Regions from separate parts of the Streptomyces sp. NPDC014623 genome, predicted to be linked through region 1. Evidence: riboswitches for the same ligand, from Rfam matches in the RefSeq annotation. Region 1 holds a riboswitch; each other region holds the start of a gene.
What was found. A riboswitch is a leader RNA that binds a small molecule or an ion and turns the genes downstream of it on or off. The one in region 1 is predicted to bind thiamine pyrophosphate.
Positions count from the first base shown of each region.

Region 2: it holds a riboswitch for thiamine pyrophosphate, as region 1 does, so the genes downstream of both, thiO (glycine oxidase ThiO) here and ACF1FZ_RS26380 (thiamine ABC transporter substrate binding subunit) in region 1, are expected to answer to the same signal.
Region 3: it holds a riboswitch for thiamine pyrophosphate, as region 1 does, so the genes downstream of both, thiC (phosphomethylpyrimidine synthase ThiC) here and ACF1FZ_RS26380 (thiamine ABC transporter substrate binding subunit) in region 1, are expected to answer to the same signal.

Region 1 covers NZ_JBIBZU010000018.1:96,491-106,482, forward strand. The annotation lists gene ACF1FZ_RS26370 (ABC transporter ATP-binding protein) at 1-322, opposite strand, end outside; gene ACF1FZ_RS26375 (ABC transporter permease) at 325-1,938, opposite strand; gene ACF1FZ_RS26380 (thiamine ABC transporter substrate binding subunit) at 1,983-3,077, opposite strand; TPP riboswitch at 3,149-3,265, opposite strand; gene rlmN (23S rRNA (adenine(2503)-C(2))-methyltransferase RlmN) at 3,344-4,450, opposite strand; gene ACF1FZ_RS26390 (phosphatidate cytidylyltransferase) at 4,931-6,022, opposite strand; gene frr (ribosome recycling factor) at 6,022-6,579, opposite strand; gene pyrH (UMP kinase) at 6,687-7,463, opposite strand; gene tsf (translation elongation factor Ts) at 7,621-8,457, opposite strand; gene rpsB (30S ribosomal protein S2) at 8,558-9,490, opposite strand; partial or broken gene ACF1FZ_RS26415 (murein hydrolase activator EnvC family protein) at 9,770-9,992, shown strand, end outside.
Region 2 covers NZ_JBIBZU010000003.1:199,469-209,460, forward strand. The annotation lists gene pknB (Stk1 family PASTA domain-containing Ser/Thr kinase) at 1-1,106, opposite strand, end outside; gene ACF1FZ_RS07275 (thiazole synthase) at 1,235-2,029, opposite strand; gene thiS (sulfur carrier protein ThiS) at 2,032-2,265, opposite strand; gene thiO (glycine oxidase ThiO) at 2,262-3,482, opposite strand; TPP riboswitch at 3,480-3,592, opposite strand; gene ACF1FZ_RS07290 (hypothetical protein) at 3,644-3,985, shown strand; gene ACF1FZ_RS07295 (NAD(P)/FAD-dependent oxidoreductase) at 4,014-5,255, shown strand; gene ACF1FZ_RS07300 (Rv2175c family DNA-binding protein) at 5,315-5,680, shown strand; gene thiE (thiamine phosphate synthase) at 5,827-6,477, shown strand; gene metF (methylenetetrahydrofolate reductase [NAD(P)H]) at 6,581-7,498, shown strand; gene ACF1FZ_RS07315 (hypothetical protein) at 7,549-8,478, shown strand; gene ACF1FZ_RS07320 (phytoene desaturase family protein) at 8,549-9,992, opposite strand, start outside.
Region 3 covers NZ_JBIBZU010000009.1:64,202-74,193, reverse strand. The annotation lists gene ACF1FZ_RS16540 (cytochrome ubiquinol oxidase subunit I) at 1-101, opposite strand, end outside; gene hisC (histidinol-phosphate transaminase) at 389-1,468, opposite strand; gene ACF1FZ_RS16530 (LacI family DNA-binding transcriptional regulator) at 1,870-2,982, shown strand; gene ACF1FZ_RS16525 (metallophosphoesterase) at 3,157-4,215, shown strand; gene ACF1FZ_RS16520 (hypothetical protein) at 4,396-5,211, shown strand; gene thiC (phosphomethylpyrimidine synthase ThiC) at 5,499-7,337, opposite strand; TPP riboswitch at 7,330-7,464, opposite strand; gene ACF1FZ_RS16510 (YibE/F family protein) at 7,536-8,891, shown strand; gene ACF1FZ_RS16505 (SsgA family sporulation/cell division regulator) at 8,956-9,393, opposite strand; gene ACF1FZ_RS16500 (IclR family transcriptional regulator) at 9,495-9,992, opposite strand, start outside.

The DNA of each region.
Region 1 (9,992 bases):
GCTCGGCGCGGGGGACGCCGTGCATCCTCAGTCCGAAAGCGACGTTGGCGGCGACGTCCCTGTGCGGGAACAGCTGATGGTCCTGGAACATCAGACCGAGCCCGCGCCGGTGCACGGGCAACGGGGCCTGGTCGGCGCCGTCCAGGAACACCCGTCCGCCGTCCAGGGGCTGCAGCCCGGCCACGGCCCGCAGCAGCGTCGACTTGCCGCTGCCGCTCGGACCCAGCACACAGACGATCTCGTGGTCCGCGACCTCCAGGTCCACCGCGTCCAGCGCCGTCCGTTTCCCGAACCGGACCGTGGCGGACTCCACTGCCAGCATCTCTAGAACTCCCCGGATCGGTCGGTGCGGATACGTTCGAGCAGGAGCAGCGACACCGCGCAGACGAGCATGAGAATCGTGCTGAGGGCCATCGCCTGGCCGTAGTTGAGCTCTCCGGAACGCCCGAGCAGCCTGGCGACGGCGACCGGCAGGGTGGGGTTGTCGGGGCGGGCGATGAACACGGTCGCGCCGAACTCCCCGAGTGACACGGCGAAGGCGAACCCGGCCGCCACCAGCACGGCCCGCCGCACCAGCGGGAGGTCCACCTCCCGCCAGGCCCGCAGCGGCGAGGCGCCCAGCACCGCGGCGGCCTCCCGCAGCCGGTCGTCCACGGCGCGCAGGACGGGCAGCATCGTCCGTACGACGAAGGGGACACCCACCAGGGCCTGCGCGAGCGGGACGAGGATCCAGGACGTACGCAGATCGAGCGGCGGTTTGTCGAGCGTGATGAGGAAGCCGAAGCCGACGGTGACCGCCGACACCCCGAGCGGCAGCATCAGCAAGGCGTCGAAGCCCCGCACGAGCGGCCCCGCCCGCCTGGTCAGGGCCGCTGCGGCGAGGCCTCCGACCACGAGGGCGATGAGCGTCGCGACGAGCGCGTAGCGCAGGGAGTTGCCGATGGCGTCGAGCGGCGGGACCAGGAAGGTGGAGCCGCTGGCGTCGACGGTCCGCAGGGCCCGGTAGAAGCCGGCCCCGTAGCCGTCCGAGGTGTCCAGGGAGCGTTCCACCAGCACGCCGAGCGGCAGCAGGACGAGGAGCAGCACGGTCAGCAGCACGCCGCCGAGCAGCACCCGCTGCCCGGCCCCGCGAGGAGGCCGGGACGTCTGCGCCGGGTCCACGAGCCTCAGGGCCGTCTCCCGGCGCCGTACGGTCCACGCGTGGACGGCGAGGATGCCGGCGACCGCCGCGAACTGCACCAGGGTCAGTACGGCGGCCGTCGGCAGATCGAGCAGTTGGGCGGTCTGCCGGTAGATCTCCACCTCCAGCGTGGAGTAGGCCGGACCGCCGAGGATCTGGACGACCCCGAAGGAGGTGAACGTGAAGAGGAAGACCATCAGTGCCGCCGCGGCCACGGCCGGGGCGAGCGCGGGCAGGGTTACCCGCCGCCAGGCTGCGAGGCGGCCGGCCCCGAGCACCCGGGCGGCCTCCTCCTGCCGGGGGTCGAGCTGCGACCACAGGCCGCCCACCGTCCGTACGACGACCGCGTAGTTGAAGAACACGTGGGCGAGCAGGATCGCCCACACCGTGGTGTCGAGCCGGACCCCCCAGAGCTCGTCGAGGAACCCGCCGCGTCCCAGCAGCGCCAGGAACGCCGTACCCACGACGACGGTCGGCAGGACGAACGGCACCGTCACCACGGCCCTCAGCAGCTGTTTGCCGGGGAAGTCGAACCGGGCGAAGACGTAGGCGCCGGGCAGCGCGATCAGGAGGGTGAGTGCGGTCGAGGCGAGGGCCTGCCAGGTGGTGAACCAGAGGACGTCGAGGATGTCCGGCCGGCTCAGCACCGTGCCGATCCGGCCGAAGCGCCAGACACCGTCCGCCTTCAGCCCCCGGCCGACGATCGCGAGGACCGGGTAGGCGAAGAACAGCGCGAAGAACGCGACGGGCACGGCCATGAGGCCGAGCCGCACCGCGTTCCCCCTCCAGGAGGGCCGCGCGACTACTTCACGACGAGCGAGGACCACGACTGGACCCACTGCTCACGGTTCTTGGCGATCTTCTCCGGGGCCACGGTCGCCGGCTCGTCGACGGTCGCTCCGAACTTCGTGAAGAGCTCCGGCAGCTTCGCGTCCTTCACCACCGGGTTCACGAACATGTTCAGCGGCATGTCCTCCTGGAACTGCTTGCTGATCAGGAAGTCCAGCAGCGCCTTGCCGCCCGCCTCGTTCTTCGCGCCGTCCAGCAGGCCGGCGAATTCGATCTGACGGAAGCAGGTACCTGTCGCGACGCCCGTCGGCGCCTCGGCGGGCTGCGGATCGGCGTACAGCACCTCGACGGGCGGGCTGGAGGCGTACGAGACGACGAGCGGCCGGTCGGCCTTGGTCTTCTTGCCGCCCGCGGAGCCGGAGAACTCCTCGTTGTACGCCTGCTCCCAGCCGTCGACGACCTTGACGCCGTTGTTCTTCAGTTTCTTCCAGTAGTCCTGGTAGCCGGTCTCGCCGTAGGTGGCGACCGTGCCGAGGAGGAAGCCGAGGCCCGGCGAGGAGGTCGCGGCGTTCTCGGTGACGAGGAGGTCCTTGTACGCGGGCTTCAGCAGGTCGTCGAAGGACTTCGGCGGATCGAGCTTCTTGTCGGCGAAGTACTTCTTGTCGTAGTTGACGCAGATGTCACCGGTGTCGACGGGCGTGACCCGGTGCCGGCCCCTGTCGAGCTGCGTGCCGGCCGGGACGCGGTCCAGGCCCTTCGCCTCGTACGGCGTGAACAGGCCGTTGTCCAGGGCCCGGGAGAGCAGCGTGTTGTCGGCTCCGAAGAACACGTCGCCGCGGGGGGAGCCCTTGGTCAGGATCTCCTGGTTGAGCGCGGCTCCGGCGTCACCGCTCTTGAGCACCTCGACCTTGTAGCCGGTCTCCTTCGTGAACGCCTTCAGGACGGCGTCCGAGGCGTTGAACGAGTCATGGCTGACCAGGGTGACGGTCCTGGAGCCGGCTCCCGCATCGCCGGAGGCCCCGTCGCCGGAACCGCCGCAGCCCGCGAGCACGGTGGCACCGAGCGCGGCGGCGAGCGCCGTCGCCGCGTACTTCGTGGTGGTCTTCATGATGATTCCTCCTGGAGATGACCAGGAAGAGACGCGGCCCTGCCCGCTCGCGAGCGGGCAGGGCGCAACAGCTTGAGTAAGGTCCGAACTTCCTACCCGGAATGACCCGGGCGAGGTTCAGAGGGTCTGCGGCCGGCCTGTCCCCGGTGCCGCACTCTCAGCGCTGTGGCGCTCCCCTGCCGGAATATGAAGTTGGTTTCCGGGCCAGGCTACACCGGCCGGATCACGCCGGACCGGCCGGATGGCACCTGCCCGCCGGGAGAGCGTCAGCGCTCGGAGGCAGCCAGCTGTCCGCAGGCTCCGTCGATCTCCTGGCCGCGGGTGTCCCGGACGGTGACCGGCACGCCATGGGCGGCGATCGCCTCGACGAAAGCCTTCTCGTCCTCGGGCCGCGAGGCGGTCCACTTCGAGCCCGGGGTCGGATTCAGCGGGATGAGGTTGACGTGTACCCGCTTCCCCTTGAGCAGCCGGCCCAGCCGGTCACCCCGCCATGCCTGGTCGTTGATGTCACGGATCAGCGCGTACTCGATGGAGATACGGCGGCCGGACTTCTCCGCGTACTCCCACGCGGCGTCCAGGACCTCGCGGACCTTCCAGCGGGTGTTCACGGGCACGAGGGTGTCGCGCAGCTCGTCGTCCGGCGCGTGCAGCGAGACCGCGAGCCGGCATTTGAAGCCCTCGTCGGCGAAGCGCAGCATCGCCGGTACCAGGCCCACCGTGGACACGGTGATACCGCGCTGCGAGAGCCCCAGACCGTCCGGCTCCGGGTCCGTCAGCCGGCGGATCGCCCCGACCACGCGCTTGTAGTTCGCCAGCGGCTCGCCCATGCCCATGAAGACGATGTTGGACAGCCGCGCCGGGCCGCCCGGGACCTCGCCGTCGCGCAGCGCCCGCATGCCGTCCACGATCTGGTGCACGATCTCGGCGGTCGACAGATTGCGGTCCAGCCCTGCCTGACCGGTCGCACAGAACGGGCAGTTCATCCCGCAGCCCGCCTGGGACGAGATGCACATGGTCACCCGGTCCGGGTAGCGCATCAGGACCGACTCGACGAGCGTGCCGTCATGCAGCTTCCAGAGCGTCTTACGGGTGGTGTCGTCGTCACAGCTGATGTGGCGCATGACCGACATCAGGTCGGGGAACATCGCCTCGGCGAGCTTGTCACGCGACGCGGACGGGATGTTGGTCCACTCCGCCGGATCGTGCGCGTACCGCGTGAAGTAGTGCTGCGACAGCTGCTTGGCGCGGAAGGGCTTCTCGCCGGTCGCGGCGACTGCTTCCTTGCGCTCGTCGGGCGTGAGGTCGGCGAGGTGCCGCGGCGGCCTCTTGGCTCCGCGGGGCGCGACGAAAGTGAGTTCTCCGGGCTTAGGCATGGTTCTTCCAGTGTCGCAGACACACCGTGGTCCTCAGGGCCGCCGGTGCTCGGGCGGCTCCCCGGCCACCCGCGCCGGCCGTCGGCAGGCCGCCCACGGCCCGCGAGCGGCTCAGCCGTGCGCGGCGACGGTGACCGATCGCACGGCCGGCGCCCGGTGCCGGCGCTCCCGCCGGCCCGGGCCCTGCAGGGCCGAGCGCATGTGCCGGTGGAGTCCCATGGACCGGCGGCGCGTCCGGAGGACCCGGCAGCAGGAGCCGGCCGTGCCGGCCGCAGCCGAACTCGACGAGCGCCGGCAGCCCTCCGTGGTTCAGGCGGGCGTTCCTGACGGTGTGGGTCCTGTCCGGACTGTTCCTCCTCCCGCGGTTCCGCGGGAACGGCAGGAGGCTGCCCCGGCGTCGTTGAGCGCACACGGGCGGGGCCCGCCGTCCGGTGGACGGCGGGCCCCGTGGAAGAGCGACGCGGAAAGCCGTGGCTCCGCTCAGCCGGATCCCACGAACAGCACCAGCAGCAGCCACACGACCGGAGCACTCGGCAGCAGCGAGTCGAGCCGGTCCATGATGCCGCCGTGGCCGGGCAGCAGTGTGCCCATGTCCTTGATCCCGAGGTCCCTCTTGATCATGGACTCGCCCAGGTCTCCCAGCGTGGCACTGACGGCGACGGCGAGCCCCAGCAGCAGTCCCTGCCACCAGCTGCCGTCCTCGATCAGGAACTGCATGCACAGCGCACCGGCGGCCATCGCGAAACCGACCGCGCCCAGAAGGCCCTCACGGGTCTTCCCGGGACTGATGCGGGGTGCCAGCTTGTGCGTGCCGAAGCGCCATCCGACGGCGTACGCACCGGTGTCGGCGACCACCGTGAGCAGCAGGAAGGTCAGCACCCGCCACGCACCGTCGTCCGCGGTGAGCATCATGCTGACGAACGTCGCCAGGAACGGCACGTAGAACACGGCGAAGACACCGGCCGTGACGTCCTTGAGGTAGCCCTCCGGGGGCTTCGTCATCCGCCAGACGAGGACCGCGAGCGCGGTGAGCGCCATCGCGGTCCAGGCGCCCTCCGCGTCCCGCACGTAGCCGGCGACCACCATGGCGGCGCCGCCGACGGCGAGCGGCACGAGGGGGGCGTTGATCCCCTTGCGCTCCTTGAGGCGGGAGGCGAGTTCCCAGAGCCCCACCACCGCCGCGATCACGACCACACCGACGAAGACGGCCTTCACGATGAAGAGCGACCCGGCGACGACCGCGCCGAGCCCGAGACCGACCCCTATGGCGGCACGCAGATCACGCCCCGCACGCTTCCTGTGCGGCGGGGGCGTCGGCAACGGGGTGGACATGGGCTCCTGCGGCTCTTCGTCACGGAACAGGGGGCCGCTGACGCGGGCGGCGGCGTCCCTGTTCCGGTCGTCGCGGTCGTCAGCGTCTCTACCTGCGTCGGGAGCGTCCGGCACGATGGGCATGGGCCGAGTCTGCTGGGCGCCTCGCACATCGTATGCGGGACCCGCCGGAGCGGTCCCCGTCTCGGACGCGCCCCAGTAACCGGCTCCCTGCGGGGCGCCCCAGGAAGAGTCGTTCATCAGACTTCGAGCAACTCGGCTTCCTTGTGCTTGAGCAGCTCGTCCACCTGCGTGACGTACTTCGCGGTGGTGTCGTCGAGCTCCTTCTCCGCACGGCGGACCTCGTCCTCGCCGGACTCCTTGTCCTTGACGAGCTTGTCGAGCGACTCCTTGGCCTTACGGCGGATGGAGCGGATCGAGATCTTGGAGTCCTCGGCCTTGGTCTTGGCGACCTTGATGTAGTCCTTGCGGCGGTCCTGCGTGAGCTCGGGGAACGTCACACGGATGATGTTGCCGTCGTTGCTCGGGTTGACACCGAGGTCCGAGTCACGGATCGCCTGCTCGATGTTGCGCAGGGCGGTCTTGTCGAACGGGGTCACCACAGCCATCCGCGGTTCGGGGACCGAGAACGAGGCGAGCTGGTTGATCGGGGTCAGCGCGCCGTAGTAGTCCGCGACGATCTTGTTGAACATCGCCGGGTGCGCACGACCGGTACGGATCGCGGCGAAGTCCTCTTTCGCGACGACGACGGCCTTCTCCATCTTCTCCTCGGCCTCGAGGAGGATTTCTTCGATCACCACGTGCTCCTGCGTGTCTTGGGCGGACCCGGCATCGTCGGATCCTGCGTCGGCGTCCTCACCTGCACGGTGTCCGACCGGCAGGCCGTTGTCCATCTTCTGGGCCGTCAGGCCCGGGTGCTCTCTTCGCTCACCAGCGTGCCGATCTTCTCACCCTTGACCGCGCGGGCGATATTGCCCTCCGCGGTCAGCTCGAAGACGAGGATCGGGAGCTGGTTGTCACGGCAGAGCGTGATGGCGGTGGCGTCGGCGACCTTGAGATCGCGGGCGATCACCTCGCCGTACTCCAGCGCGTCGAACTTCACCGCGTCGGGGTTGGTCTTCGGGTCGGAGTCGTAGACCCCGTCCACGCCGTTCTTCCCCATCAGCAGCGCCTCGGCGTCGATCTCCAGGGCGCGCTGGGCCGCGGTCGTGTCGGTGGAGAAGTACGGCATTCCCATGCCGGCACCGAAGATCACGACGCGTCCCTTCTCCAGGTGCCGTACGGCACGGAGCGGGATGTACGGCTCCGCGACCTGACCCATGGTGATGGCGGTCTGGACGCGTGAGTCGATGCCTTCCTTCTCCAGGAAGTCCTGCAGCGCCAGGCAGTTCATGACCGTGCCGAGCATGCCCATGTAGTCGGACCGCGCCCGGTCCATGCCGCGTTGCTGGAGCTCGGCGCCACGGAAGAAGTTACCGCCGCCGATGACGACCGCGATCTCCGCGCCGTCACGAACGACCGCGGCGATCTCGCGGGCGATGGTGTGCACGACATCGGGGTCGACACCGAGCCCTCCGCCACCCGCGAAGGCCTCACCGGACAGCTTCAGCATGAAGCGCCCGGAAATCGTGCCGTCGTCGCGCTTGTGATCACCCTGTGTGGCGTCCGCGCCCTTGTTCATGGAGATTCTCCTCGTGCACATACGAAGAAGGCCATTGCCGGTGGGGCTGTGTCCCTCAGCGGCAATGGCCTCCTCGTCAGATCTGCGGTCGTCCGGCTGAGTGCGGCCGACGACTGCACCAGACCCTATCGGGGTCCACCGTTGTTCGCGGACGGACTCAGATGCCGACCTTGATGCGCGTGAAGCGCTTCAGGGTGACACCGGCCTCGTCCAGGACCTTCTGGACGGACTTCTTGTTGTCCAGCGCGTAGGGCTGGCCGAGGAGCGTGGCCTCCTTGAAGAAGCCGTTGACGCGACCCTCGACGATCTTCGGGAGCGCGGCTTCGGGCTTGCCCTCGGCGCGCGTGGTCTCCTCGGCGACGCGGCGCTCGGCCTCGACGACCTCGGCCGGGACGTCCTCGCGGGAGAGGTACTTCGGCGCGAAGGCGGCGATGTGCTGGGCAATGCCCTTCGCCAGCTCGGCGTCGGCCTTGTCGAGCTCGACCAGTACACCGATCTGCGGCGGCAGGTCGGGCATGGTGCGGTGCATGTAGACGGAGACGTAGTCGCCGGTGAACTGCGCGAAGCGGTCCAGGACGATCTTCTCGCCGAGGTTGGCGTTGGCCTCGTCCACGTACGCCTGAACGGTCTTGCCGGGCTCGATCTCGGAGGCGAGGAGCGCCTCGATGTCAGCCGGGGAGGTCGCGGCGACGTGGGCGGCGAGCGTGTTGGCGACGGCCTGGAACTTGTCACCCTTGGCGACGAAGTCCGTCTCGCACTTCAGCTCGAGCAGGACGCCGGACGTCTTGTCCTCGGAGACGACGGAGACGACGGCACCGTTCTCGGCAGAACGGCCCTCGCGCTTGGCGACGCCCTTCTGGCCCTTGATACGGAGCGCCTCGACGGCGCCGTCGACGTTGCCGTCGGCCTCGTCGAGCGCCTTCTTGCAGTCCATCATGCCGGCGCCGGTGAGCTCGCGGAGCTTCTTGACGTCAGCGGCGGTGTAGTTCGCCATGAGTCTGTTTCTCTCTCGAAGTCTGAAAGATCTACGGGTCAACGGCGGGGGCGGTGCGATGCACCGGCCCCCGCCGTCATTCAGCCGTGACTGACGGGTGTCAGGCCTGCTCGTCCGTGGCCGGAGCCTCGGCGGCGGGCGCCTCGGCGGGGGCCTCGGCCTGCTCGGCAGCCTGCTCGTCGGCGGCGGCGGCCGGCTCGGCGTCGGCGGCCTTCTCGGTCTCGGCGGAGGACTGGGCCTCTGCGTCGTCCTTCTTCTCGCCCGTGAGCAGGTCGCGCTCCCACTCGGCGAGGGGTTCGCCGGCGGCCTTCTCGCCCGGCTTCGAGTCACCGGTCGCGGCACCGGAGCGGGCGATGAGGCCCTCGGCGACGGCGTCGGCGATCACGCGGGTGAGCAGGGTGACGGAGCGGATCGCGTCGTCGTTGCCCGGAATCTTGTAGTCGACCTCGTCGGGGTCGCAGTTGGTGTCGAGGATCGCGACGACCGGGATGTGGAGCTTGCGCGCCTCACCGACGGCGATGTGCTCCTTCTTGGTGTCGACGATCCAGACGGCGCTGGGCACCTTCTGCATCTCGCGGATACCACCGAGGGTCTTCTCCAGCTTGGCCTTCTCGCGGGAGAGGACCAGGAGCTCCTTCTTGGTGAGGCCGGAGGCGGCCACGTCCTCGAAGTCGATGAGCTCGAGCTCCTTCAGACGCTGAAGGCGCTTGTAGACGGTGGAGAAGTTGGTGAGCATGCCACCGAGCCAACGCTGGTTGACGTACGGCATGCCGACGCGCGTCGCCTGCTCGGCGATGGCCTCCTGGGCCTGCTTCTTCGTACCCACGAACATGATGGAGCCGCCGTGGGCGACGGTCTCCTTGACGAACTCGTAGGCGCGGTCGATGTACGACAGCGACTGGAGCAGGTCGATGATGTAGATGCCGTTGCGCTCGGTGAAGATGAAGCGCTTCATCTTCGGGTTCCAGCGACGGGTCTGGTGACCGAAGTGGACGCCGCTCTCCAGCAGCTCCCGCATCGTGACGACGGCCATGGCCGTACTCCTTGAGGTACTCGGTTGTCGCGACCGCAGGATTGCTGTCGCGCCTGACGCCCCGACGCGCCGTGCCACAAGGGACCGAGGAGCGCGGCCACCGTCCGCAGAGAGGGAGGTGGCGGGGCGTGCGAAGTCGACCCGGTGACCCGGATCGCCAGAAGAAGTGTACGGGACCCGCCGGGTGCCGGGTGACGGCGATGTCCACAACCGCTCGGCCGTCCACAGATCCGGGCCATGATCCCCGCGGGACGCCGCCCCCGGGAGATCGTTGCCGTCATGTTCCGCTCACCTGGAAGAACCGTCGGCCCGCCCCGTGCCGCCCCGTCGGTGCGAGGCACACCGCCTGCCCCTCCGGCCACGCCGGCGGCAGCCCTCCTCCTCGCGCTGCCGGCCACGACGCTGGCCGCACTGCTCGTGGTCCTGCTGGGACCGTTCACCGCCAGGGCCGCGGCGGGCGCGCCGCCCGGCGGTGACCGCGCCTGGCCGCTCGCGGGCCGGC
Region 2 (9,992 bases), on a different contig from region 1:
TACCAGACGCCCGCCCCGGCCCCCAGCACCAGCAGCACGGCGACGAGCACGGCGACCGGCCCGCGCCGGCCGCGGCCTGCGAAGGGCCCGCGCCGCGGGCGGTCCGGCCCGCCGGGCGCGGGCAGGGGCATCTCCAGCCGGCTGGTGTGGTGCGCGGTGCCCTGACCGGCCGGGATGACCCTGGGGATCACGCTCGTACGGTCCTCGGTGGCGTCGTGGACCTCCGCGAGGGCCTGCGGAGGCATCGCGTCGAGCTGCTCCGGGGTGAGGGCGGCTCTCATCTCCCGGGACTCCGCGAGCAGGGCCACCGCGTCGGGCGGACGGGCGTCGGGGTCGCGCGCGGTTGCCGCGGCCACCAGCTCGTCCAGCCCGGCGGCCAGGCCCGGCACGGCGGCGGACGGCGCCGGGACGTCTTCGTTCAGGTGCTGGTAGATGACCTGGGCGGCCGTGTCACCGAGGTGGGGTTTTCCGCCGGTCAGCATCTCGTAGAGCACCACACCGCAGGCGTACACATCGGACCGGGTGTCGGCCGTGCCCTGCTCGATCTGCTCCGGGGCGAGGTACGACACCGTGCCCAGGAGCGATCCGGTGGTGTCGGTGGCGGTCCCCACCGCGCGTACGAGCCCGAAGTCGGCGACCTTCACCCGGCCGTCGTCCCCTATCAGGACGTTCTCCGGCTTCATGTCGCGGTGGACGAACCCCGCACGGTGCGCGGCGCCGAGCGCGGCCAGCACCGGTTCGAGGATGTCCAGAGCGGCCCGGGGCTGCAGCGCCCCGCGCTCACGAAGGACATCACGCAGGGTGCACCCCGCGACGTACTCCATCGCCAGGTACACGTACGCGCCCTGGGCGCCCTGGTCGAAGACACCCACCACGTTGGGGTGGGCGAGCCGGGCGACGGACTTGGCCTCGCGGATGAAGCGTTCGACGAACGCGGCGTCGGTCGCCAGAGCCGGGTGCATCACCTTGAGGGCGAGCACCCGGTCGAGCCGGGTGTCCACGGCCCGGTAGACCGTGGCCATACCGCCGACGGCGATGCGCGCATCGATGCGGTAGCGGCCGTCGAGCAGCTGCCCGACGAGGGGGTCCTGGAGGGTCGTGTCCACGGGGCGAGTCTACGAGCTGCCACGGGGACGACGGAGGGGCCAGGGCCTCCCGGGGGCCGTTCCGGTGCGGAGCCGTGACAGGGGCATGCACGTGCTGTGACCGTAGGGCCGCCGCCGGTGCCCGCTTCTCAGAAGGCGGGGCGCTCCGGATCCAGCACCGCGCGGCCCTCCGCCGGCGAGGACGCCTCGGCGAAATGGCGGCGCGGGATGCGTCCCGCCCGGTACGCCAGGCGCCCGCCGTCCACCGCGTGCCGCATCGCGGCCGCCATCAGCTCCGGCTCCTGCGCCCGGGTCACCGCCGAGGCGAGCATCACAGCGGAACAGCCCAGTTCCATCGCCAGCGCCGCGTCCGACGCGGTCCCCGCGCCGGCGTCCAGGATCACCGGGACCCCGGCCTGCTCGACGATCAGCTGGAAGTTGTGGGGGTTGCGGATGCCGAGCCCGGAACCGATCGGGGAGCCCAGAGGCATGATCGCCGCGCACCCCACGTCCTGGAGCTTGCGGGCCAGGACCGGGTCGTCATTGGTGTACGGCAGGACCGTGAAGCCGTCGTCGACCAGGATCTCGGCGGCGTCCAGCAGCTCGATCGGGTCGGGCAGCAGGGTCCGCTCGTCGGCCACGACCTCCAGCTTGATCCAGTCGGTGCCCAGCGCCTCCCTGGCCAGCCGGGCCGTCAGCACGGCCTCGCCGGCGGTGAAACAGCCGGCGGTGTTCGGCAGGACCTGGATCGAGAGGCGTTCCAGGACCGACAGCACCGAACCCTGCACGGTCGGGTCCAGCCGGCGCATCGCCACGGTGGTCAGCTCGGTGCCCGAGGCGATCAGGGAACGTTCCAGCACGTCGAGGCTGGGAGCCCCGCCCGTCCCCATGATCAGCCGTGACGAGAACGCGGTGGGTCCGAGCGTGAAGAGATCGTCGGACATGATCAGCCTCCCTGAACCGCTGTGAGTATCTCGACACGGTCACCCTCGGCGAGCGCGGTGGCGGACCACCGGCCGCGTGGGACGACGGCCTCGTTGACCGCGGCGGCGACCCCGGAGCGGGCCGTGGTCAGCTCCGTGACGAGGGTGTCCAGAGCGGTGCCGACGGGGACGGACCGCGCTTCCCCGTTGACGAAGACGGCAACGGTGGACGAAGAGGCGGGGACGGGCTGTGTCATACGGGCTGCTCCTGCGGCGTGGGGGCGGTGTCTTCGGGGGAAGGGCGCGGTGAGGTCTCCGGCGAGGCGGCGACGGGGGCGAAGCGGCGCGGTGCGAAGGGGCGGCCGACCTCGGGCAGCTCACCGGTGGTCAGCACGTGGGCCATCACATCGCCGGTGACGGGGGTCAGCAGCACCCCGTTGCGGTGGTGCCCGGTGGCGAGGTGCAGCCCGGGAAGGGCGGTGGGCCCCAGCAGCGGCGCGTTGTCCGGTGAAGCGGGCCGCAGACCGGCCCGGGTCTCCGTCAGCGGCAGTTCGGTGATGCCGGGCACCAGCTCGTGGGCGTCACGCAGCAGCTCGTACACCCCGCCGGCGGTGACCGTGGTGTCCCAGCCCAGTTCCTCGGTGGTCGCACCGACCACCAGCTCACCGTTCGCACGCGGGACCAGGTAGACGTGGCCGCCGCGCACGACGGCCCGCACCGTCCTGCTGAGGAAGGGGGCGTACGCGGGAGGCACGGTCAGCCGCAGCACCTGTCCCTTGACCGGGCGCACCGGCGGCAGCACCGCCCCGGGGAGCCCCTGGAGCCGGCCGCTGAGACTCCCGCCGGCGAGTACCACCTGGCCGGCGGCGAGTTCCGTGCCGTCCGCCAGGGCTGCTCCCGTGGCCCGGCCTCCCGTGACGGAGAGCCGCTGGACCCAGGCGCGGCGGAAGAGCACCCCCGCCCGCTCGCACGCGGTGACCAGCGCCGAGGCCAGCCGCCGGGGGTCCACCTGGTGGTCGCCGTCGACCCGCAGTCCACCGCGCACGCCGGGGGCGAGCATGGGTTCCAGGCGGCGGCACTCGCGGCCGCTGAGCCACTCGGACTCCAGGCCCGAACGCTGTTGCAGGGCGTGCAGCTCCCGAAGATGCGCCCGGTCGTCGGAGTCCAGCGCGACGGACAGGGTGCCGCAGGCGCGGAAGCCGGTCTCCTGCCCGCTCGCCTCCTCCAGCTCGGCCACGAACGCCGGATAGCGTTCGGCGGAGGCGAGGTTGAGGCCGAGGAGCATCTGCTCGCCGTAGTGGAGCTCGGTGACGGCGGCGAGCATCCCGGCCGCGACCTGCGCGGCCCCGCCGCCCGGGCGGGGATCGGCCAGCGTCGTGCGCAGACCCTGCTGGGCCGACCGCCAGGCGGTCACCAGGCCGATGATGCCGCCTCCGACGACCAGGACGTCGGAACTCTCCGCAGAGATACGCATGGGCGTCCAGCCCCTCCCTTCGCCGGCATGACCCGGATCAGGTTCGTACGGTCGGAGGCCGGACAGCCTCCCTCTCAGCCCGGTGCGTCCGGACTCCCGCGAGTGCCTTACGGTGGCCAGCCTAGACCCCACCACCCGCAGTCAGTAAGGGAGCCGTCCCCATGGCCCGTTCACTCGACGGTCTCGTCCTCGCGCCGGTCGCCGACCAGGCCCCCGGACAGGTCGGGACCCGGACCCGGTTCACGTATCACGAGCGGGACGGCCGGATATGGGCCGGGTACACGGGGGGCGACGTCGTACGCGGGCATCTCGTCGGCACCCGGGACGGGGACACCCTGGACTTTCGTTACGTCCAGCTGAAGCAGGACGGGACGACCTCCTCCGGACACTGCGTCTCGGCCGTCACGGAACTCCCCGACGGCCGGGTCCGCCTGGACGAGACCTGGGCGTGGGAGTCCCAGGAGGGCAGCGGGACGAGCGTGGTCGAGGAGCTCGCGAAGTGACGCGGCGTCAGGTGGCTAGGGTGGACGGGTGAGCGAGCAGACACAGCACCTTGCAGCGGGACACCGGTCGCGGGGCGTCGTGATCGTGGGCGCCGGCATGGCAGGTGTGCAGACGGCCGTGGCCCTGCGCGAACAGGGCTTCACGGGCCCCGTCACCCTGATCGGCGCCGAGCCGCACCAGCCCTACGACAGACCGCCCCTCTCCAAGGCGGTCCTGCTCGGCAAGGCGGAGGACTCCGCCTTCGACGTCGACTTCGAAGCCCTGGACATCACGCTGCGCCTGGGGCTCGACGTGACCGGCCTGCGCGCCGGCGCCCATGAGCTGGACACCCCTCAGGGGCCCGTCGCCTACGACGTGCTGGTCCTCGCCACCGGAGCGGAACCCGTCGCGCTGCCCGGTTCCGAGGGTGTACCCGGCGTCCACCTGCTGCGTACCCTCGACGACGCCGCCCGGCTGCGGCCCGTCCTGGAGCGGCAGCACGACGTGGTCGTCGTCGGAGCGGGCTGGATCGGCGCCGAGTTCGCCACCGCCGCCCGTGCGGCCGGCTGCGCGGTCACCGTCGTCGAGGCCGCGGACCGCCCCCTCGCGGGCACGATGCCCGCCGAGGTCGCCGCTCCGATGGCCGGCTGGTACACCGGGAGCGGGGCCGAACTCCTCACCGGCGCCCGGGTCGCACGCGTGGAACAGGGCGCGGTCCACCTGGCCGACGGCCGGACGGTCCCCGCCGGGGCGGTGGTCGTGGGCATCGGCGCCCGGCCCGCCACCGCCTGGCTCGCGGGTTCGGGCATCGCACTCGGTCCGGACGGCTCGGTCACCGCGGACAGCTCGCTGCGCACCTCCCTGCCCGATGTCCACGCGGTGGGCGACTGCGCCTCCTTCCCGTCCGCCCGCTACGGGCAGCGGCTGCTGGTCCACCACTGGGACAACGCGCTCCAGGGGCCCCGGACGGTCGCCGCCGCCCTCACGGAAGGCGCGCCCAGGACGTACGACCCGGTGCCCTACTTCTGGTCCGAGCAGTTCGGGCGCTTCGTCCAGTACGCCGGCCATCACGCCGGTGCCGACACGATGCTGTGGCGGGGCGACCCCGCGGACCCGTCCTGGACGGTCTGCTGGCTGAGGCAGGGGGTCCTGGTCGCCCTGCTGGCGGTCAGCAGGCCCCGCGACATGGCGCAGGGCCGCAAGCTCGTCGAGGCCGGGGCGCGGATCGACGCGGCGCGGGCCGCCGACTCCTCCGTGCCGCTGAAATCGGCGGCGCTCCGGGGGCGGTGACGGCCCCGTACGGTCGGCCCGGGTACCGGCTGCCGGTCCGGGATGGCACGCTTGTCCTTGTGACCGAGATTGACGCAAAGATCGATGCTCTCGTCCCCGCCTGGCTCCACCTTCCCGACATCGCGGAAATGCTCGATGTCGAGGTGACGCGCGTACGGCAGCTGGTCAAGGAAGGCCAGCTCATCGCCGTGCGACGTGGTGAGAACCGGACGCTCCAGGTGCCTGCCGCCTTCATCGACGGCAACAAGGTGGTCAAGGGGCTCGCAGGGACCCTGACGCTCCTGAGGGACGACGGCTACAACGACGAAGAGATGCTGGACTGGCTCTTCACCCCCGACCCGACCCTGCCCGGCACCCCCGCGCAGGCCCTGAGCGAGAATCGCGGTACGGAGGTGAAGCGCCGGGCCCAGGCGCTCGCTGTCTGACCGGACGACCGTGAGCGGGGTGCGGACCGTGGCACACGCGGCCCGCACCCCGCCGTCCCCGGGCCGCCGGCACGGCGGTCCGTCCACGTGCCGGACGATTCGCCGCCGCACGAATGATCCATCGACGTACCGACGGGGGAACCATCATGTCCACGCCTCGCACCCGGCTCTCCGGCGCCCGGCTCTATCTGTGCACGGACGCCCGCAAGCGGCAGGGCGATCTCCCCGAGTTCCTCGACGCCGTGCTGTCCAGCGGGGTGGACGTCGTGCAGTTGCGGGACAAGGGCATGGAGGCGGCCGAGGAGCTCGAACACCTCGCGGTCTTCGCCGACGCCTGCAAGCGCCACGGCGCGCTCCTCGCGGTGAACGACCGGGCCGACGTCGCGCATGCCATCGGCTCCGACGTGCTGCACCTGGGCCAGGGCGACCTGCCGGTCCCCGCCGCCCGCGCCGTGATCGGCGGCGACGCGGTGATCGGCCGCTCCACCCACGCCGAGGCCGAGGTCGACGCGGCCGTCGCCGAGGAGGGGACCGACTACTTCTGCACGGGCCCCTGCTGGCCCACTCCGACCAAGCCGGGCCGGTACGCCCCGGGCCTCGGCCTCGTGCGGTACGCCGCCTCGCTCGGCACGGCACGGCCGTGGTTCGCCATCGGGGGGATCGACGCCGGCAACCTGGACGAGGTGCTGGACGCCGGCGCACGTCGCGTCGTCGTCGTGCGGGCGATCACCGAGGCGGAGGACCCGGCCGCGGCGGCCGCCTCCCTCGCGCGGCGCATCCGGGCCCACGCCGTCTGAACCGGACGGGGGGCGTGTCCGAAGGATGGACAAAGCCCCTCTCATTCCGGGCAATTCCACCCCTCCGGTTGGGGGAGCGCCGGGCCCTGGTTAACCTCCCGGTATGGCCCTTGGCACACCTTCCACCAGGACAGATCACGCGCGCACCGTGCGTGACCTGCTCGCGACCGGCGAGACGTCGTTCTCGTTCGAGTTCTGGGCGCCCAAGACCGAGAAGGGCGAGCGGAATCTGTGGAACGCCCTGCGCCGTGTCGAGGCGGTGGGGCCGAGCTTCGTCTCCGTGACGTACGGGGCGGGCGGTTCGACCCGTGCCGGGACGGTGCGGGCGACCCAGCAGATCGCCGCGGACTCCACGCTCACCCCGGTCGCGCACCTCACCGCGGTCGACCACTCCGTCGCCGAGTTGCGCAACATGGTCGGGCAGTACGCCGACGCGGGTATCCGCAACATCCTCGCGGTGCGCGGGGACCCGCCCGGCGACCCGATGGGGGAGTGGGTCGAGCATCCCCAGGGTGTGCGGTACGCGGCGGACCTCGTCCGGCTGATCAAGGAAGCCGGAGATTTCTGCGTCGGCGTCGCGGCCTTCCCCGAAATGCATCCTCGGTCCACCGACTGGGACACCGACATCGCTCATTTCGTGGACAAGTGCCGCGCCGGTGCCGACTATGCGATCACCCAGATGTTCTTCCATCCGGAGAACTATCTGCAGATGCGTGACCGTCTCGTCGCTGCGGGTTGCGACACCCCGGTCATTCCCGAGGTGATGCCCCTCACCAGCGTGAAACAACTGGAGAGATTCGCGCAGCTCAGCAACGCGTCCCTGCCTTCCTCACTGGAAGAGCGCATCCTCGCCGCAAAGGACGACCCGGCCGCTGTACGCTCCATTGGCATCGAGTTCGCCACGGAGTTCTGCGCGAAACTGCTCTCCGAGGGTGTCCCGGGGCTGCACTTCATCACGCTCAACAACTCGACGGCGACACTCGAGATCTACGAGAATCTCGGACTGCACAAGCAGTCGTGACCGGCCGTACCCGCCACCGACCGGGGCGGTGGCCGTAGGAGGGGGCGGGCATGGGCTGGACGGTCCTCTACATCGCATTCGGCATAGTGGCGTTGTGGCTGCTGGGCGAGGTGCTTCTGCAGTACAAGGCGCGTCTGCGGTGGCGGCTGCTCGCCTTCGCCGGCTTCCTCGGTGTGGTCCTCGGCGTCCTGATCCCCTCCGTGCCGGTGATCATCATCGGGGCGATCGCCTTCGCGACCGGCCAGACGTATGTGACGCTCTCCTTCAGGCGCGGCTTCTCCACGGGGTGGGCCATAGGCGGCAGCCCCGGTGAGAGCCGCCGTCGCCGGGGAGCGGGCGGCCCGGACGTCCAGAAGCCCGTACTCGAGGTCTCCGGCCTGGAGTACGGGGAAGCCCCCCAGCAGGCGGAGGCCGCCCCCTCGGCGGTCTACGAGCCCGAGCCGCTGCCGGACGACACCGGGCAGTACGGCGTCTACACCGACCCCGCGCCGGCCGGCGGCGGTGACCGGCACGACCAGCAGGGCGAACAGCAGCCGCAGTACACCGCCTACGACCCGTACACCGGCTACGGCCGGCCGGCCGGCCAGGACCCCTACAGCGGTCAGGGCGGACACCAGCCCCAGGACACGTACCAGGGGCAGGACACATACCAAGGCCAGGGCGCCTACGCGGGCGGGTACGACTACGGCACGGACCAGGCGGGCCATGCCGCGTGGTCCGACCCCCACTTCGGCACGGCCACGGGCGCCGGGCAGCACACCGCATACGACGGCTACGGCGACGACCCCGCCTACGGCGCCGGACAGCAGCCCGCGGACCCGTACTCCGGGCAGTACACCGACACCCCGCCGGGCGGGGTCTGGGTGCCGCAGCAGCGGGAGAGCGATCAGTACCCCCCGATGCCGCCGGAGGCCCCCGTCCGGCCCGCCCCGTACGGAGACGGGTACGACACCGGCCAAAACGGGCAGCACCGCTACTGAGGCCCGCGCGGCCGGCCCGCCCCGCAGGCCGGCCGCAGGCGCCCGGCTCGGCCGCGGCGTCCCCTGCCGCTCACTGCGAGCCCCGGAAGCCGTCGCCCTCCACGACGAGTCCGGCGACCAGGGCCCCCGACATCCCGGCGTGCGCCGGCCCGCCGCCCGGATGCGACCAGCCGCCCGCCAGATACAGCCCCGGCAACGGGGTGCGGTTCCCCGGGTGCAGATACGCTCCCTCCGCCCCGGCCAGGGCCGGAGCCGGCACCGAACCGCCCTCGGCGCCCGTCTCCGCCGCGGTCTCGGCGGGCGTACGCACCTCGGCGTGCAGAATCCGCTCGCGCAGACCGGGGAGGGCCTCGGCGGCCCGGCCGATCACCGCGTCCGCGAACCGCTCGCGCAGTGCCGCGTCCGTCCAGTCGACCGGGCCGTGCGGCGCCACCGTGACCGTCAGGGTCACCGCCTCGTGGCCGTCGTCGGGGCGGGTGGCCGGATCGTCCGGGCGCAGCACCGTCACCGTCGGCCGCTCCGCCGTCCGGCCCCCGAACACCGCCTCCTGTTCCGCCCCGGGGTCGGTGGTGTGCACCACGGTCCGGTGCACGGCGCCGGCCTCCCGGGCGCCCCGCAGCGAGAGCAGGACGAGGAAGCGGCCCGGCACCGGAGCTTTCCGTTCCCCGGCGGGCCACTCGTGCCGCCCCGGAAGGATGCCGGGGGCCGGCCGCGCGCCCAGGACCACGTGATCGGCCTCCACGCTCGACCCGTCGGCCAGTTCGATGCCCGCCGCCCGCCCGTCCCTCTCGGACACCCGGACCGCCTCGGCGCCGAAGACGAACTCCACCCTGCGGGCCAGACACCGCTCGTACACCGCGTCGGCCAGGGCACGCATGCCGTCGGCGACGTACCAGCTCCCGAACGTCTCCTCCATGTACGGCAGCAGCGCGGCGGCGGCCGGAGCGCGGCGCGGGTCCAGCCCGTAGGACAAGGCGTACCCGTCGAGCAGGGCGGCCAGCCGGGGGTCCGCCAGCTCCCAGGCGCCCACCTCCGCCAACGTCCCCGCCTGCCGGGCGGCGCGCAGCAGCCTGCGCCGTCGTACCGCGGGGTAGGGATCGCGGCCCAGCATCTGCCGGTCCTCGGGCAGCGGCTCCTCCAGCAGTGGCCTGCGCGACCTGTTCCAGGCCTCCCTCGCCCGGTCCAGGAAGTCCCCCCACCGTGCCCCGGTCCCCTCACCGAGTGCCCGGTCCAGCGCCCTGGTCACCCCGGCCCGTGAGGCGTTGGGAAGCGACACCTCGGTGCCGTCCGCGAAGAGGTGACGGCTCGCCGGGTCGACCTGGGTGAGCGTGACGCACTGCTCCAGGCTTTCCTTGCCCGTCTTCACGAACAGGTCGCGGTAGACCGCGGGCAGATGCAGCAGCCCGGGGCCGGTGTCGAAGACGAAGCCGTCATGGGTGAACCGGCCGAACGAGCCGCCGTGGGTCTGCGACCGCTCGTACACCGTCACCCGGTGGCCTGCCACGGAGAGCCGG
Region 3 (9,992 bases), on a different contig from region 1:
GCGGCGAGCGAGATCGTCAGGGGGACGAACAGGAAGTGGTAGACGGTGGTGATGCCGAACTGCCACCGCGCCAGGGTCTCCGGTGCCAGAGCCAGGTCCACGACTCTTCTCCTTACGTCGCCGTGATCACAGCCGCGGACCCCCGGTCAATCCACCCGATCAAGGGAGAAAGCGGGGCACGCTTGTGAACGCGTTCACATTCACAAGCATTATGGCGCACATGTCTTCGAAGGCGTCGAGCGGGGGGTCCTTTCCGGCCGACCCACCCTGAGCCAGCCGAAACCGGACAGGTCGCCGGAGGTGCGGGCGGCGGCGCCGGGCACGGAAAGACCGGTGGCCCCCGGCCTCGTCATCGAGGTCGGGGGCCACCGGGAGTGATCAGGCAGCGCTATCGTCCCCGACGGAAGGACTCCGCCACCTTCAGGAACACGTCATTGGCCTCGGTCTCCCCGATCGTGACCCGCACGCCCTCACCGGCGAACGGCCGCACGACCACACCCGCCCGCTCGCAGATCCCGGCGAATTCGAGCGTGCGGTCCCCGAGCCGCAGCCAGACGAAGTTCGCCTGGGACTCCGGTACGGTCCAGCCCTGCCGCACGAGCTCCTCGTACACCCGCGCACGCTCGCAGACGAGCGACCCGACCCGCCCCAGCAGCTCGTCCTCGGCACGCAGCGAGGCGACCGCGGCGTCCTGGGCGACCTGGCTGACGCCGAAGGGGACGGCCGTCTTGCGCAGCGCCGCCGCCACGGGCTCGTGCGCCACGGCGAATCCGACGCGCAGACCCGCGAGGCCGTACGCCTTGGAGAAGGTCCGGAGGACCGCGACGTTGGTCCGGTCCCGGTAGATCTCGATGCCGTCGGGCACGTCGGCGTCCCGGATGAACTCCCTGTACGCCTCGTCGAGCACCACGAGGACATCGTCAGGGACACGGTCCAGGAACCGCTCCAGCTCCGCCCGGCGCACCACCGTGCCGGTCGGGTTGTTCGGATTGCAGACGAAGATCATCCGCGTACGGTCGGTGACCGCGCCGGCCATGGCGTCGAGATCGTGCACCTCCCCGCCGGTCAGCGGCACCTTGACGGACGTGGCGCCGCTGATCTGCGTGATGATCGGATACGCCTCGAACGAGCGCCAGGCGTAGATGACCTCGTCACCGGGGCCCGAGGTCACCTGGAGCAGCTGCTGTGCGACACCGACCGACCCCGTACCGGTGGCCAGGTGCGAGACCGGCACGGCGAACCGGTCGGCAAGCTCGTTCATCAGACCGGTGCACGCCATGTCGGGATAGCGGTTGAAGGCGGCTGCCGCGGCGAGCACCGACTCCATGACTCCCGGCAGCGGGGGATACGGGTTCTCGTTGGAGGAGAGCTTGAAGGCAACCGGCCCCTCCGCGGACGCCGGCTTGCCCGGCACATACGCAGGGACGCCGTCCAGCTCGGCGCGCAGCTTGGGGCTCGTCTCGCTCACCGCAGGTCCTCCTCGACCATCCGTTCACATCAATACTGCTCACCCTATGAGGATTGGGCATCCGTGCGAACGGCCCGGATCCGAAATCGTCCTCCCCCACGGGAAACACCTGTCCCGTGCGGCTCCGGCCGGCTTCGGGAGGGGAGCGCCGCGTATCCCGGCGCACGCCGGTCGCTCGCTCCGTGGCGCGCATCCCTCGAACAGGTGAGTTGAGACCTCTTCGAGACATGGAGCATTCAGTAGGTCCATGTGCGCCGACACATGACACATCGCCCCTGATGCCCTCAACAACCTTGCTTAGCAAGGCATCTATGCCTTTTTGATCATGCAGAAACGTGCCTGTCAACGTATGCATATGCGACCGGCCCGACCCGGCATCGGAGCCCTACTATCGGCTCGCCATGACAGCAGCAGGGAAGCACCAGGTGAGCCGGACAGAAACGCCCCGGCGCAGCGGCCGGCAGGGACGGGCGGGGATCCGGGACGTAGCCGCAGCGGCCGGGGTCTCCATCACGACCGTGTCCGACGCCCTCAACGGCAAGGGCAGGCTTCCGGACGCCACCCGCCGCCACGTCCGCGAGGTCGCCGAACGGCTGGGCTACCGCCCGTCCGCGGCGGCCCGAACCCTCCGTACCGGCAAGTCGGGACTCATCGGCCTGACCGTGACCACGTACGGGGATGAACCTTTCACCTTCACCGAATTCGCCTACTTCGCGGAGATGGCGAGAGCCGCCACATCGGCTGCGTTAGCCCGTGGCTACGCCCTCGTGATCCTTCCCGCCACCTCACGTCACGACGTCTGGTCCAACGTCGCACTCGACGGGACGGTCGTCATCGACCCCTCCGACCAGGACCCGGTGGTCACCGAACTCGTGCGCCAGGGCCTTCCCGTCGTCTCCGACGGGCGGCCGGCGGGCACGCTCCCGGTCACCGCGTGGGTCGACAACGATCACCGGGCGGCCGTCCTCGACCTCCTGGACCACCTCGCGGCCGCGGGAGCCCGCCGCATCGGGCTGCTGACCGGCACCACCACCGACACGTACACCCGCCTCTCCACCACCGCCTACCTCCACTGGTGCGAGCGGGTGGGCCAGGATCCGGTCTACGAGTCCTATCCGGCTCACGACCCCCGCGCGGGGGCGGTCGCCGCGGACCGCCTCCTCGCCCGCCCGGACCGCCCTGACGCCGTCTACGGGCTCTTCGACCCCAACGGCACCGATCTGCTCGCCGCCGCGCGCCGCTACGGCCTGCGGGTCCCTGAGGACCTCCTGCTGGTCTGCTGCAGCGAATCCGCCGTGTACGCGTCGACCGAACCCCCCATCACCACGCTCTCGCTGAAGCCCCGGAGAATCGGCACGGCGGTCGTCCAGCTCCTCATCGACGCCATCGAAGGGGTGGAACACGACGGCCCTGTGGAGCAGGTGATACCGACGGAGCTCATCGTCCGGACGTCCTCCCAGCGGCGTCCGCCGCGCACCACGGTCAGCGCTCCGCGGTCACCCGCCAGGGACTGATCAGGTCAATCCGGACCAAACGGCCGATGAACCAGGTGCGCGCACGGATTCACCACCCCTGGTGCGTCACACAGCACGATCCGCATTCCTATGATGGGCGCACGACACCGCGGACCACCTCTACCAGGCAGGGCCCGTCAGGTGTACGGAGGCGCGACGGTGGTGGAGGGGTCGATGACTCAGGGGGCCGGTCAGGAACCCGTGGTGCGGACAGCGACGTTGCGCGACTTCCGCGTACCGCCGTATGCGCAGGTACCGATGCCTCCGCCCTTGCCGCACCCCGGCAACGTCGCGGTGGGTGACGAGCCGCCGGAGGGGTACACCCCCACCGAGCGCGATCTTCCCGTGATCAACCGCGGCGACACCGTCCAGGTGCAGACCGTCCCCGAGGCCCGGCCCGCCGACGAATCCGGCCGCGGGCCGCTGTACGTCGTCGGAGACGTCCACGGTTACCTGGACGAGCTGCTGGCCGCCCTGCGTGAGCAGGGACTCGTCGACGCCGACGGACAGTGGTCCGCCGGCAACGCCAGGCTCTGGTTCCTCGGCGACTTCACCGACCGGGGCCCGGACGGCATCGGCGTCATCGATCTCGTGATGCGCCTCTCGGCGGAGGCCGCGGCGGCCGGCGGCTACTGCAAGGCCCTCATGGGCAACCACGAACTGTTGCTGCTCGGCGCGAAGAGGTTCGGTGACACCCCGGTGAACTCCGGCGCCGGAACCGCGACCTTCCAGGCCGCCTGGCTGCTCAACGGCGGCCAGAAGACGGACATGGAACGGCTCCAGGACGTCCACCTCCAGTGGATGGCCCGGCTCGACGCGGTCGTCGAGGAGGACGGGCACCTGCTGATGCACTCCGACACGACGGCCTACCTCGACTACGGATCCACCATCGAGGACGTCAACGACACGGTGCACGCCATTCTCACGCGGAACGACGCCGACGAGTGCTGGGACCTCTTCCGCAAACTCACCAAGCGGTTCGCCTTCCGCGACGAGGGAGGTGCACAGGCCGTCCGCGAACTGATGTCGACGTACGGCGGGCAGCGTGTCGTCCACGGCCACAGCCCCATTCCGTACCTGCTGGGAGAGGTCGGGCCGGAGGAGGGCGAGGACATGGCGCGGCCCGTGGTGGACGGCCCCCACGTCTACGCGGAAGGACTCGCCATCGCCATGGACGGCGGTGTGACGATGGCCGGAAAGCTGTTGGTCGTCCAACTCCCCCTGCACGACTGACGGTCACCGGGGAAGACATACCGCGGCCCGGCACCGCCGACGGCTGCGTCTATTTCCGGAAACCCCCTGTCACGCCGTGCCGTAGGCGCTCTACCATCGGCGTATCAGTAGCAGGCTCTCCTCCGTTTCCGCCCGATCGCCCGGCCACGCGGTCGATCAGGCCCTACGGAGCATCGGGGGATGCACATGAAAAGCGCTCCGCACCTGCTGGCCGAGGACCGCCCCGAGTACGAGCGGATCCTTGCCGACGCACTGCGTCATGCTCACGAACGACCGGATCTGGACGGAGTCGGTGACCGCCTCAACGCGGAACAGCTGCGGACGATGGCGCTCGACGCCACGCCTCTGATCACCGCGGCGGCCGCGACCGAGTACGACCACTACGTGAAGGCCCGCGAAGAGCTGCGCGGACCGGGCGACCTGGATGCGCACACGTCCGCCTTCGGTCCCGAGAGCGACGAAACGGGTGCCGGCACCCTGGCGGTGATCACCGTACTGGCGCCCGTCCTCGCGGCTACGGCCGCTCTGATATTCCTGCTGATCGGCTACCCCCTGAAGGCGCTCGACCCTGCTCCGGCCTTCGCGGGGACCATGGTCGCCGCGGGCTGGTTCTTCGCGGCCGTCGCCGCTGCGGCCATCCTCGTCGCCGCGGTGGGACTCCTCGTCACCGCCCTGCGCAACGGCGCCACCGCGCTGCCCGCCATGGACGAGGAGGAGGAACTGCCGGAGGACGTGGCACGCGCCCGGGAAGCCTGGCGCCACGCACTGCTGGAGCGCGGCCTCCTGCCCTTCCTGCGGGACGCGCTGGCCGACCCGGCCGCCGGCACCGCTCCGCGGACGCCGCACCGTCCGGCCGGCCGGATCCCGAAGATCGGCTACAGCAGACCGGACTTCTCCGGGCCGGAGAACGGCTCCTCGGCGGGTCCGCGCCCGACCTTCACCAGTCCCGACTTCACCAGCCCGGACTTCGGCGGTCCCGAGCATCAGCCGGAGTGATCAGGCCCGGGCGGGCCAGGCCCGGGCCGGAACAGCTGACGCCCTGCGCCCGGTACGACGGAGGCCGGAGCGGTGACCAGCCGGCCCGGCCTCCCCCGGTGGCTCCGGGGGGAGTTCAGACACCCTGCGGAGCCGGCCCCGGGTTCAGGTCGTGCTCGTTACACCTCACGCGCGCCCGCGGTGCGCGGGAAGACCAGCAGGAGGGCGAACAGCGTCATCCCGGCCGACAGCGACCGGGACGACGCCGTGACGTTGCGGTGCAACCGGCTCATCGGCCGGTCAGCCGGTCAGTCGGCGATCGGCAGATAGACCCTGTTGCCCGCCGCTGCGAACTCCTTGGACTTCTCGGCCATGCCCGCGTCGATTTCGGCCTGGGTGCCCCCGTGCTCCCGCCGGATGTCGTGGGAGATCTTCATCGAGCAGAACTTGGGTCCGCACATCGAGCAGAAATGCGCCGTCTTCGCGGGCTCGGCCGGCAGCGTCTCGTCGTGGAACTCCCGCGCGGTGTCCGGGTCGAGTGCCAGATTGAACTGGTCCTCCCAGCGGAATTCGAACCGGGCGTCCGACAGGGCGTCGTCCCACTCCTGAGCCCCTGGGTGCCCCTTGGCGAGGTCCGCCGCATGAGCGGCGATCTTGTACGTGATGACGCCGGTCTTCACGTCGTCGCGGTTCGGCAGCCCCAGGTGCTCCTTGGGGGTGACGTAACAGAGCATCGCCGTTCCCCACCAGGCGATCATCGCCGCACCGATGCCCGAGGTGATGTGGTCGTACGCGGGGGCGACATCGGTGGTGAGGGGGCCCAGCGTGTAGAACGGCGCCTCCTCGCAGATCTCCTGCTGGAGATCGATGTTCTCCTTGATCTTGTGCATCGGGACATGGCCCGGGCCCTCGATCATCGTCTGGACACCGAACCGCTTGGCGACCGTGTTGAGCTCACCGAGCGTGCGGAGTTCGGCGAACTGTGCCTCGTCATTGGCGTCGGCGATGGAACCGGGGCGCAGCCCGTCGCCGAGCGAGTACGTCACGTCGTAGGCCGCGAAGATCTCGCAGAGTTCCTCGAAGTGCTCGTACAGGAACGACTCCTTGTGGTGCGCCAGGCACCAGGCCGCCATGATGGACCCGCCGCGCGAGACGATTCCGGTCTTGCGACGCGCCGTCAGCGGGACGTACGGCAGCCGGACACCGGCGTGCACCGTCATGTAGTCGACGCCCTGCTCCGCCTGCTCGATGACCGTGTCCCTGTAGATCTCCCACGTCAGCGCCTCGGCCCGGCCGTCGACCTTCTCGAGCGCCTGGTAGAGGGGAACGGTGCCGATCGGGACGGGGGAGTTGCGCAGGACCCACTCACGGGTGGTGTGGATGTTGCGGCCGGTGGAGAGGTCCATGACCGTGTCGGCGCCCCATTTGGTGGCCCAGGTCATCTTGTCCACCTCCTCCTCTATGGAGGAGGTCACGGCGGAGTTGCCGATGTTGGCGTTCACCTTCACCAGGAAACGCTTGCCGATGATCATCGGCTCGATCTCCGGGTGATTGACGTTGGCCGGCAGCACCGCCCTGCCCGCCGCGATCTCCTCGCGCACGACCTCGGGTTCGACGTTCTCCCGGATCGCGACGTACTCCATCTCCGGGGTGATCTCGCCCCGGCGGGCGTACGCGAGCTGTGTGACAGGCCGGCCGTCACGGCTGCGGCGGGGCTGCCGCGGGCGTCCCGGGAAGACCGCGTCGAGATTGCGCAGGCCTCCGCGCGGCGAAGTGTGCTTGAGCCCGTCGTCCTCGGGCCGCGCGGGACGACCCGTGTACTCCTCGGTGTCCCCGCGGGCGATGATCCAGTTTTCCCGGAGCGGGGCGAGGCCCCGGCGCACATCGGTGTCGATGGTGGGATCGGTGTACGGGCCGGACGTGTCATAGAGCGTCACGTCCTTGCCGTTGGTGAGGTGCACCTGACGAACCGGCACCCGGAGATCCGGGCGTGAGCCCTGGACGTACCCCTTGTGCCAGCCGATGGACTTCCCGGCCCCGTCGTTCCCCGCGCTGTCGGTGTCCGCCGTGGTCACTGCGCTCGCCGAGAGCCGCGCCTTCTGCGCGTTCCCCGTCGAGGCAGGCGTGCGTGCGTCCGCTGTGGTCATGAGACCTACTCCCTACGCCGGCATTACCCGGTAACAGGTTCGGCGGTCGGCGCAGCGTGTCCCGTACTCGGTATACGGAGGTCAGCGCCCTCTCAGCCCGGTGCTCCGAGCTCCCGCGTGTACAAATGCGCCTCCACGCTAGCCTCCCTTCGGGCGTGCTGGCCAGAGGGCCACCCCACTTCTTGGGATGATCGCCGTGTGACGTCCTCCGGAAGCGCCCCTGAACCCCATGACCCCGCATCAGACAACACGCAGGGTCACGCACACGGCCACTCCCACAGCCACGGTCCTGCCGCGCCCGTGTCCAAACATCTGCGCAAGGTCATCGCGGCCGTGGTGATCCCCTTCGCCACAGCGGTCCTGGTCGGCCTCGTGGCGCTCTGGCCCGGCGGTGCCCCCGCCCATGAGCGCACAGGTGTCGGTTTCGACCGGCAGACCCAGGACGGGCGGGTGACGAAAGTCGTGCCGGTCGACTGCGCGGACGTCAACGCCTCGCAGGTACCGCCGACCGGAGACACCTCCACGCCCTCGGGACGGGAGGCGGTCAACGAGCGGACAGGCCAGTGCAAGAAGGCCACGGTCGAGGTGACGACCGGTAAGGACAAGGGCCGTACGTTCGTCGAGGTCGTCCAGCCCGATGCGCCGCGGCAACTGCGCCAGGGCCAGGGGGTGGTCGTCGCGTACGCCCCCGACGCGCCCCGGGACCTGCAGTACTCGGTGACCGATGTGGACCGCTCGTTCCCGATGGCGCTGCTCGCCGGGATCTTCGCCCTCGTGGTGGTCGTGGTGGGCAGACTGCGTGGACTGATGGCACTGATCGCTCTCGCCGTCTCCTTCGCCGTGCTGACCCTGTTCATCCTGCCCGCGATCCTGCAGGGCTCGAACCCTCTGGTCGTCGCGGTGATCGGGGCCAGCGCCATCATGCTGATCGCCCTCTACACCTGCCACGGGCTGACGGCCCGTACCTCCGTCGCCGTCGTCGGCACCCTCATCTCCCTGCTGTTGATCGGGTTGCTCGGCTCACTCTTCATCGGCTGGGCCAGCCTGTCCGGCAACACGGATGACAACACCGGCCTCATCCACGGGCTGTATCCGGGTATCGACATGAGCGGCCTGCTGCTGGCCGGTGTGATCATCGGATCTCTCGGCGTGCTCGACGACGTGACCGTGACCCAGACGTCGGCGGTCTGGGAGCTCCATCAGGCCGACCCGACCATGGGTGTGCGCCGGCTCTACCGGGCAGGCATCCGGATCGGGCGCGACCACATCGCCTCGGTCGTCAATACGCTCGTGCTCGCGTACGCGGGTGCGGCGCTTCCTCTGCTGCTGCTCTTCTCCATCGCGCAGAGCGGTGTGGGCACGGTGGCCAACAGCGAGCTGGTCGCGGAGGAGATCGTTCGTACACTGATCGGATCGATCGGGCTGGTCGCCTCGGTACCGGTGACGACGGTGCTCGCGGCTCTGGTGGTCTCCGCGGACCGCACGGGGCTCGGCGCGGAAGCCGGAGCTCCGGCACCCGCACGGACCGGAAAGGGTCGACGCCGCAAGGCGTGAACCGCGACACCGCACGCATGGGCATGGGCCGCGGGCGTGCGGTGTTTCAGCCGGAGCGTCCCGTTCAGCCGGCGTTCTGTTCCTTGGCGAGGATGCGGCCCAGCGCTTCTTCCAGATTGCCGTCGAAGTCACCCAGCGTGTGCTCCTGCCCCAATGGCACCAGCTTGTCCGTCCGGTCGAGAAAAGCCACAAGAGGCGCAGTACCGGCTCTGAAGAGCGCACGGTCCGCGCCGACCTGAAGGCGGATGTGTACGTCCGACAGCCCTTCGGGTTCGGTCGGGGCGATGTGCACATCGCCGTCACCACTGGGGCTGTTGAGGCCGTCGAGCAGCAGCTCACGGCCGAATGCCCAGGTGACGGGGGCGTCACCTGGCAGGTGGAAGGTCATCCGGATCGCATACGGATCGCTGACCTCATACCGGAGCTCCACCGGAATACGGAAGGAAAGCTCCTCGGAGACGAGGAAGCTCATCATGACCTCTGCTTGAACCGACTCGCGCATCGTCCAACCCCGCAGTAGATGAATCTGGCCAGGAATGATCCCCCGTGGCCCTATTGACGCCATCGTGGTGCACGCGATAGCAGATCACAAGGAGTGATTTTTCAGATACTGATAGAGAACACGAACGAGCGCAAGAGGGTGGTCACTTCGCAGCGTAGTTGTTCGATCGCGGGGAGCAACCGTTCTTCTTGGTGCAGGGGGAGAGAAACAGCCATGGCCGCAACGGCGGAACCGACGGTGATCGGGATAGCCGCGCAGACCGTCCCCATCGCGTACTCCTGCCGTTCAATGACGGGTTCCGTACGTTTCATCGATCTCAGCCGGCGCAGGAACGCCTGACGATCCCTTACGGAGTAACGCGTCAGGGGACGGACGGGGTGCCGGTCCAGATGCTCCTCACGCGCCCGCTCGTCGAGTTGCCCGAGGAGGCACTGCCCCAGGGCATGGGCGTGGCCGGTCTCACGGAACGAGGCCCACTCGCGCACCGCGGGAACGGCGGGAGTCTCGGCCACGGCGACCATCTCGATCTCGCCCTCCTTGTACAGGGCGCAGTACACAGGCGCGCCGATGACGTCCGCCCAGTGGGCAAGCGACTCGAC